3 regions of the Herbaspirillum sp. BH-1 genome follow, and region 3 is predicted to be linked to each of the others. Evidence: predicted binding sites of a transcription regulator. Region 3 holds the regulator's gene; each other region holds the start of a gene.

Region 1 (2,264 bases), on a different contig from region 3:
CTTGAACTGCTTCAGGGTCGGATTGGAATCGATAGCCTTTTCCAGGCGCGACTTCAGCTGCTCCAGGCGCGAGCGCTCGGCCTTCTCCAGTTCCTGCTGGGCCTGCTTGAGGGTCTGCTTGCGGGTGACCACATCGTTCTCGCCCTTGCGCAACTGGCCGTCCTGGCGGGTCAGGTCCTTGCCGCCGCCTGGCAGCACCGTATTGGCGTCGCCGCTACCGGAGCCGCCGGCCATGGCGACCTTCAGCGGGGTCTTGAAATATTCGGCGATGCCGTTCAGGTCGCCCTTGGCGGTCGAACCCAGCAGCCACATCAGCAGGAAGAACGCCATCATCGCAGTCACGAAGTCGGCGTACGCGATCTTCCAGGCGCCGCCGTGGTGACCACCGCCGCCCTTCTTGATCCGCTTAACGATTATGGGACGTAGCCCTTCGTCGGCCATGCCTTACTCCTGCTCAATGCTGATGTCTGTGTGAATCGATGCGCGTACCATCCGCCAACGGCAGGATTACTTGCTCTTGGCCTGCTTGACGTGCTCTTCCAGTTCCAGGAAGGTCGGACGTTCGGTCGAGAACAGGACCTTGCGGCCGAATTCGATCGACAGTGCCGGCGCGTAGCCATTCAGGCTGGCCAGCAGCGTCACCTTCACGCACTGGTAGATCTTGGTCGATTCGTGCAGCTTCTGTTCCAGCAGGCTGGACAGCGGGCCCACGAAACCGTAGGCCAGCAGAATACCGAGGAAGGTACCCACCAGCGCGTGCGCAATGAGCATGCCCAGCTCGGACGGCGGGATACCCACCGATTCCATGGTGTGCACCACCCCCATCACCGCGGCCACGATACCGAAGGCCGGCATACCGTCACCCAGCTTGGCGATGCAGTGCACCGGAATCTCACCCTCGTGGTGGTGGGTCTCGATTTCGTTGTCCATCAGGTTTTCGATCTGGAACGCATCCATGTTGCCCGACACCATCAGGCGCAGATAGTCGGTCATGAACTCGATCAGGTGATGGTCGGCCAGCACGCCGGGGTACTTGCTGAAGATGGGGCTGCTTTCCGGCTCTTCGATGTCGCCTTCGATGGACATCAGGCCTTCCTTGCGAGACTTGGTCAGGATCTCAAACAGCAGCGCCATCAGCTCCATGTACAGCGCCTTGGTGTAGGTCGAGCCCTTGAGGACGGTCGGCAAGGCCTTCATCGTGGCCTTGATCGCCTTGCCGTTGTTACCCACCAGGAACGCACCACCCGCGGCGCCGCCGATCATCAGCAGTTCAAGTGGCTGAAACAGCGCCCCCAGATGGCCGCCGGACAGGGCAAAGCCGCCGAAGACGGAGCCCATGACAATGACATATCCGATAATGACTAACAAAGTGCCTGCTCCCGTCCCAGTGGCGTTGCATGTATTTTCACGTTCGTCAGATTACAGGTATTCCAATCAAGCAAATGAGGGAATACATATCCGAAAAACGCCCTTCCTTTTCGATTTACGGCTCAATCCGGGCAAACTTGATACGTCGCGTCTCGCATTGCGTCACTTTATGCGCTCACATGCGCCAGCCATGCAGCACCGGCCCGCCCCCCTCGGGCTGGATCACCAGGTCCGGCGTGGTCCCCGGAATATGGAATTCGTAGCTCAGTAACAGCGTCCCCGGCCGCATTTCGGCCCGGGCCTTGTGCCACAGGGCCAGCATGGCGGCTGGCGAAAGATAGGCGAACACCACGTCGTACTCTGCGAAATCGAGCAACAGATAGTCGCCCCGCACGAAGCGGCAGCGATTGCCCGTCAGCGCCGCACGCAGGCGGCTCACCAGCCAGGGCAAGGGCGCGATCTCGATGCCGGTGAATTCACTTTCAGGCCGGCGATGCGACAGATCCAGCACCGCGCCGCCCAGGCCGCTGCCGATATCCATGAAGCGGATCGCCCGCCCCTGGGGCAACAAGGCGGCCACCGCATCCCAGGCACTGCGGCCGGAGGGATAGAACGGCACCTGGCTACGGAAGGTGGACCAGAACAGCACCAGCATGAACAGGAATACCGTCAGGAACAGCCATGGCGGCAATTGCAGCCGCCCCACCAGCAGCGCCGCCAGCGGGAACACCAGCAGGATCAGCCACCACCACACGGCCATGCGGCGCAGACGTGCCAGCAGCGCGGCGATCGCGCCGTGCAGCAGGGAAGTTTGCAAGGGGGAAAAGGGAGAAAGACCGGCGCGCTGGCACAGCACGTCGATCACGTTGGCGCCCACCAGGCCCAACACGAACAGC
Region 2 (2,264 bases), on a different contig from region 3:
TGGAAGCCCGTCTGGGCCCGATGGAGCTGAACATCCCCGCCATCCGCGGCATCGGTGGCTCGCTGCTGTATCTGGTGGACCGTTATGGCGACAACGGCTCCATCTATGACGTGGATTTCCAGTTCTTCCCCGGCGTGGAGCGCAATCCCAAGGGCGTGGGCCTGACCTATATCGACCACCTGACCCACAACGTCATGCGCGGCGCCATGGACACCTGGTCGTCGTTCTATACGCGTCTGTTCAACTTCCGCGAGATCAAGTATTTCGACATCGAGGGCAAGGTCACCGGCCTGCGCTCGCGGGCCATGACCAGCCCGTGCGGCAAGATCCGCATTCCCATCAACGAGAGCGCGGACGGCAAGTCGCAGATCGAGGAATTCATCAAGCAGTACAACGGCGAGGGCATCCAGCACATCGCCCTGGGCACCGACGACATCTACCAGACCGTGCGCGCCCTGTACGCTCGCGGGGTGCCATTGCAGGACACCATCGCCACCTATTACGACCTGGTGGAACGCCGCATCCCCGGCCATGGCGAAGACCTGGCCGCCCTGCGCGAACTGAAGATCCTCATCGATGGTGCCCCCACCGCCGGCCAGGGGCTGCTGTTGCAGATCTTCACCCAGAACCTGATCGGCCCGGTGTTCTATGAAATCATCCAGCGCAAGGGCAACGACGGCTTCGGCGAGGGCAATTTCAAGGCCCTGTTCGAATCCATCGAACTGGACCAGATGCGCCGCGGCGTCATCTGATGGAGCCGCCGGCAGCCATGCCGGCCCTTCCCTGCATGCAAGGCGCAGCGCCCTTCCCGGGCCTGCGCCTTTTCGCTTTTTTACGTTTCGCGACTCAAGCTTTGCAGGAAGCTGCCGTAACTCTACCCAAAGGCAATCTTGCCTGAACCTGCAAGACTGGCGCCTCGACCGGGGCTGGAGTTCGCATGAACATCGCGTATGAACAAGAAAAAACTGCCGAGGCCAGCCACACCGCCCATGCAGACACGCTGGACCATGACCCCGCCGAACTGATCGAGCAGCTCAGTCACCGCATCCTGATCCTGCAACAGCAGGCGCAGTCGCTGGCACGCTTCCCGGCCAATCGCGACGGCAAGCAGCAGCGCCAGTTGCTGCAGCAGCAGATCCGCACGCTCTACCAGCAATTGTTTGCGCTGGAGCAGCAACAGTCCCGTCAGCGCAGGCGCGGCGAGAATTACCTCAGCATGGCCCTGTCGGTGGCCGCCCATGCGGCCCACCACCACGCCCAGAGCGAGGCCCTGGCCGCAGTCGCCTGAGCCCTGCCCTCGCCGTTCTCTTCCGCTCCTTGCGTTCCCTTCAATAGCGCAGCCGTGTCAGGCTGACCACACACGCCAGCGCCGCCAGCCCGGCGGCGCAGCACAGCACCAGCGCATACGGTGCGTCCGACCACCCCAGCAGCATGGCCACCATCGAGGCGCCCACGGTCTGCCCGGTCAGGCGCGCCGTGCCCAGCATGCCGCTGGCGCCACCGGTACGCTCACGCGGAGCGGCGCTGATCATGGTGCGGTTGTTGGGCGACTGGAACAGCCCGAAGCCAAACCCGCATATCGCAAACTGCAGCGCCATCAGGCCGTCCGGCGTGCCATGGTCGATCGTCAGCAGCGACAGCAGGCCCAGGCACATCACCCCCAGCCCTATCCCACCCAGCAAACCCGCCGCGATGCGGTCCGACAGCTTGCCCGCCACCAACCCGGTCAGGGCCACGGCAATCGGCCAGGCCGTCAGCAACAGCCCGGCGCGCGCGGCGCTGATGCCGAGGTAGTTCTGCAACATGAAGGGCAGCATCACGAACACCGCCATCTGCGCCGCGAAGGAACAGAAGGAGGTGCCGATGGACAGCGCAAACAAGGGAATGCGCAGCAGGTCCAGCGGCAGCATGGGGGCGCTGGACGACTGCAGCTTGAGCAACAGGAACAGGCTCAGCCCGGTCAGCACGGCGCAGCCGGCCACCACCCAGACGCCCTGCAGATGGCCGACCGCATCGATGGTATAGAGCAGCAAGCCGATGAAGCACATGCACAGGAGCGCGCTCTGCCGGTCGAAGCGGCGCGGGGCCAGCGGATTGGTGGGCAGCGCCTTGTTGCCCACCACGAGCGCGGCCAGCCCGAGCGGGATATTGATCAGGAACAGCCAGTGCCAGGATGCCAGGTGCAGGATGAAGCCGGCCACGGTCGGCCCCAGGGCATTGCCGGTGCCGGCCACCAGGGCGTTGTAGCCGATGGCGCGGCCCAG
Region 3 (2,264 bases):
TGGTCAACGGCGTGCTGGCGAGCGACCAATCGCTGCCGGTGCCGACCATGGAAATGGGTGAGATCGTGATCCAGGTATCGACCACGGCCACCTCGATCAAGGCTGCCTATGTGCTCCTGAAGAGCCTGAGCGACCGCATCGGGCGGCGTCCCTTCAGCCTGATCGTCAATGATGCCACCGAGGCCGAGGCGCGTACTGTTTACGCCAACATGGCCCAGGCCGCCAGCCGCTATCTGGCGGCGCAGTTGAAGTTCCTCGGCGCCATCCCGGCCGATGACCATATCCGCCGTGCTACTGGTCAGGGGCGGGCGGTGATGGATGTGTTTCCCTTTGCCGGTGCGGCGCTGGCTTTCCAGCGTCTGTCCAAGCAATTCACGGCGGCCGATACGGCCCGCAGCACTTACGGAATGGCAACCGATGGTGCAAGTCTGGGAGTGTGACGTGCATGTATAACGTCAAGGGAAAAAAGGGCAAGAACGACGTGCTGGAGCAGCATGCGCCGCTGGTCAAGAAACTGGCGCATCAGCTCAAGGCAAAATTGCCCCCTAGCGTAGAGGTGGACGACCTGATCCAGGCCGGCATGATGGGCTTGCTCGACGCCGTCAACCGCTACGAAGAGACCCATGGCGCGCAGTTCGAGACCTATGCCGTCCAACGCATTCGCGGCGCCATGCTGGACGAGCTGCGCAGCAGCGACTGGCTGCCGCGCAGCATCCGTCAGAACGCCCGCAAGGTAGACGAAGCCATGCAGGCCTTGCTGCAGCAGCTCGGTCGCCAGCCGCAGGAAACCGAAGTGGCGCAGCACCTCAAGATCAGCCTCACCGAGTATCAGTCGCTGCTCAGTGAATGCGGTGGGCACCAGCTGATCTACTACGAGGATTTCCACGACGACGATGGTGGTCATGAACATTTCCTGGACCGCTACCAGACCGCCGAGTCCGATGACGACCCGCTGCAGAACCTGATCAACGGCGGCTTCCGCGAAGCCGTGGTGGATTCCATCAAGGCCCTGCCCGAGCGCGAGCAGATCCTGATGGCCCTCTACTACGAGCAGGAAATGAACCTCAAGGAGATCGGCGCCGTCATGGGCGTGTCCGAGTCCCGCGTGTGCCAGCTGCACAGCCAGGCAATCTCACGCATGCGCTCCTATCTGCGGGAGCATTCGTGGAGTGGGGTGGCCTGAGGCGTGATTTGCGTCCGGGAGGACGCGCTCCGGCATGCTCTGACGGCTCCTTCGGGAGCCGTTTTCAATTCCATCGAAAAAAGGTGTCCAATTTGACGTTTTTGCTTACAGCTCTTGTGTGCCGCCTTGGGCCTGACCCAGATTGCGCTGAACAGGTAAAGCTTGAGGCATCTGCATCGCAAAAAAAAGACCCCCGAGGCATGGCACTCGGGGGTCTTTGTATCTGCGTCGATTGCGCTCGTGGCGCTCGGCTTGGAGGGTGGTCAGACCACGCCGAGCCTGCGGCCGGAAGATTTGATGCTGTTCTGTCCATCCGGTCCGTAGAAGTTGCCGGTGCCGGTCTTGCCCTGCAGGATGGTGAGTGCGCTCTGGTTGATCGAAAGCTTCTTGCCGATCAGCAAACCGTTGACACGGTTGAGCTCCTTGGCATCCTGCGCCAGTTCGAACAGGCCGGCCCAGACGTCCTTGTCGGCGTCGCTGCCGTGCTCGTTCATCCACTGTTGCATGCCGGCCTCGTCTTCGCTGTAACCCAGGCTGCCCAGCAGGCTGTGGCGGTTACCGGCCAGTGTGGCCATGTCGGAAACGATGGTGGCTTTTTCGGAGATGATGTCGGTCAGGCCTTCGGCGGTGGCTTCAGCCAGCAAGGCCTGTTCCTGATTCAGTTTTTCGACCAGGCGGGACAGGGCAGCGTGTTCCAGGGGCAGATTGCTGGCCGGATTCATGCGGGTGATCCTGTGCGAAGGCAGTGACGATCAGGCCGGACGGGCGCTGATCAGGGTCTTGACGGTGTCGATCAGGCCATTGGCCACTTTTTCCGGATCGATCTGGAAGGTGCCGTTGGCGATGGCAGCCTTGATTTCAGCCACTTTCTTGGCATCGAAACTGTTGCTGTTGCTGTTGACCTTGGTTTCCAGCGACTGATAGGTGCTGGACAGGCGCACGCTATCGGAAGTGGCTGCAGTGGCCGCGGCACCATTGCCGGCAGCAGCGCCGGCGGGGGCGTTGTTGCGAGGCTGGGCCTGGGTCTGCTCGCTGTTGAGGGCAGCGGATTTGAGGGCGTCGTTAACGTTCACGGCAGTAT

The links. The regulator FliA, encoded in region 3, starts transcription of late flagellar genes. The targets are predictions, from matches to a motif close to CTAAAGTTTNNNNNNNNNNNGCCGNTA.
Region 1: motA (flagellar motor stator protein MotA) is a predicted target of FliA. The motif match lies at 1,484-1,510, and genes of this name have one in related genera.
Region 2: HBH1_RS02985 (FlxA-like family protein) is a predicted target of FliA. The motif match lies at 846-872, and genes of this name have one in related genera.

What each region holds. Positions count from the first base shown of each region.
Region 1 is NZ_PKOI01000003.1:38,667-40,930, reverse strand. Features, by position in the region: gene motB (flagellar motor protein MotB) at 1-441, opposite strand, end outside; gene motA (flagellar motor stator protein MotA) at 508-1,368, opposite strand; gene HBH1_RS05155 (class I SAM-dependent methyltransferase) at 1,544-2,264, opposite strand, start outside.
Region 2 is NZ_PKOI01000001.1:657,050-659,313, reverse strand. Features, by position in the region: gene hppD (4-hydroxyphenylpyruvate dioxygenase) at 1-752, shown strand, start outside; gene HBH1_RS02985 (FlxA-like family protein) at 938-1,288, shown strand; gene HBH1_RS02980 (MFS transporter) at 1,329-2,264, opposite strand, start outside.
Region 3 is NZ_PKOI01000007.1:240,032-242,295, reverse strand. Features, by position in the region: gene HBH1_RS12370 (MinD/ParA family ATP-binding protein) at 1-440, shown strand, start outside; gene HBH1_RS12365 (RNA polymerase sigma factor FliA) at 446-1,183, shown strand; gene HBH1_RS12360 (flagella synthesis protein FlgN) at 1,447-1,905, opposite strand; gene flgM (flagellar biosynthesis anti-sigma factor FlgM) at 1,936-2,256, opposite strand.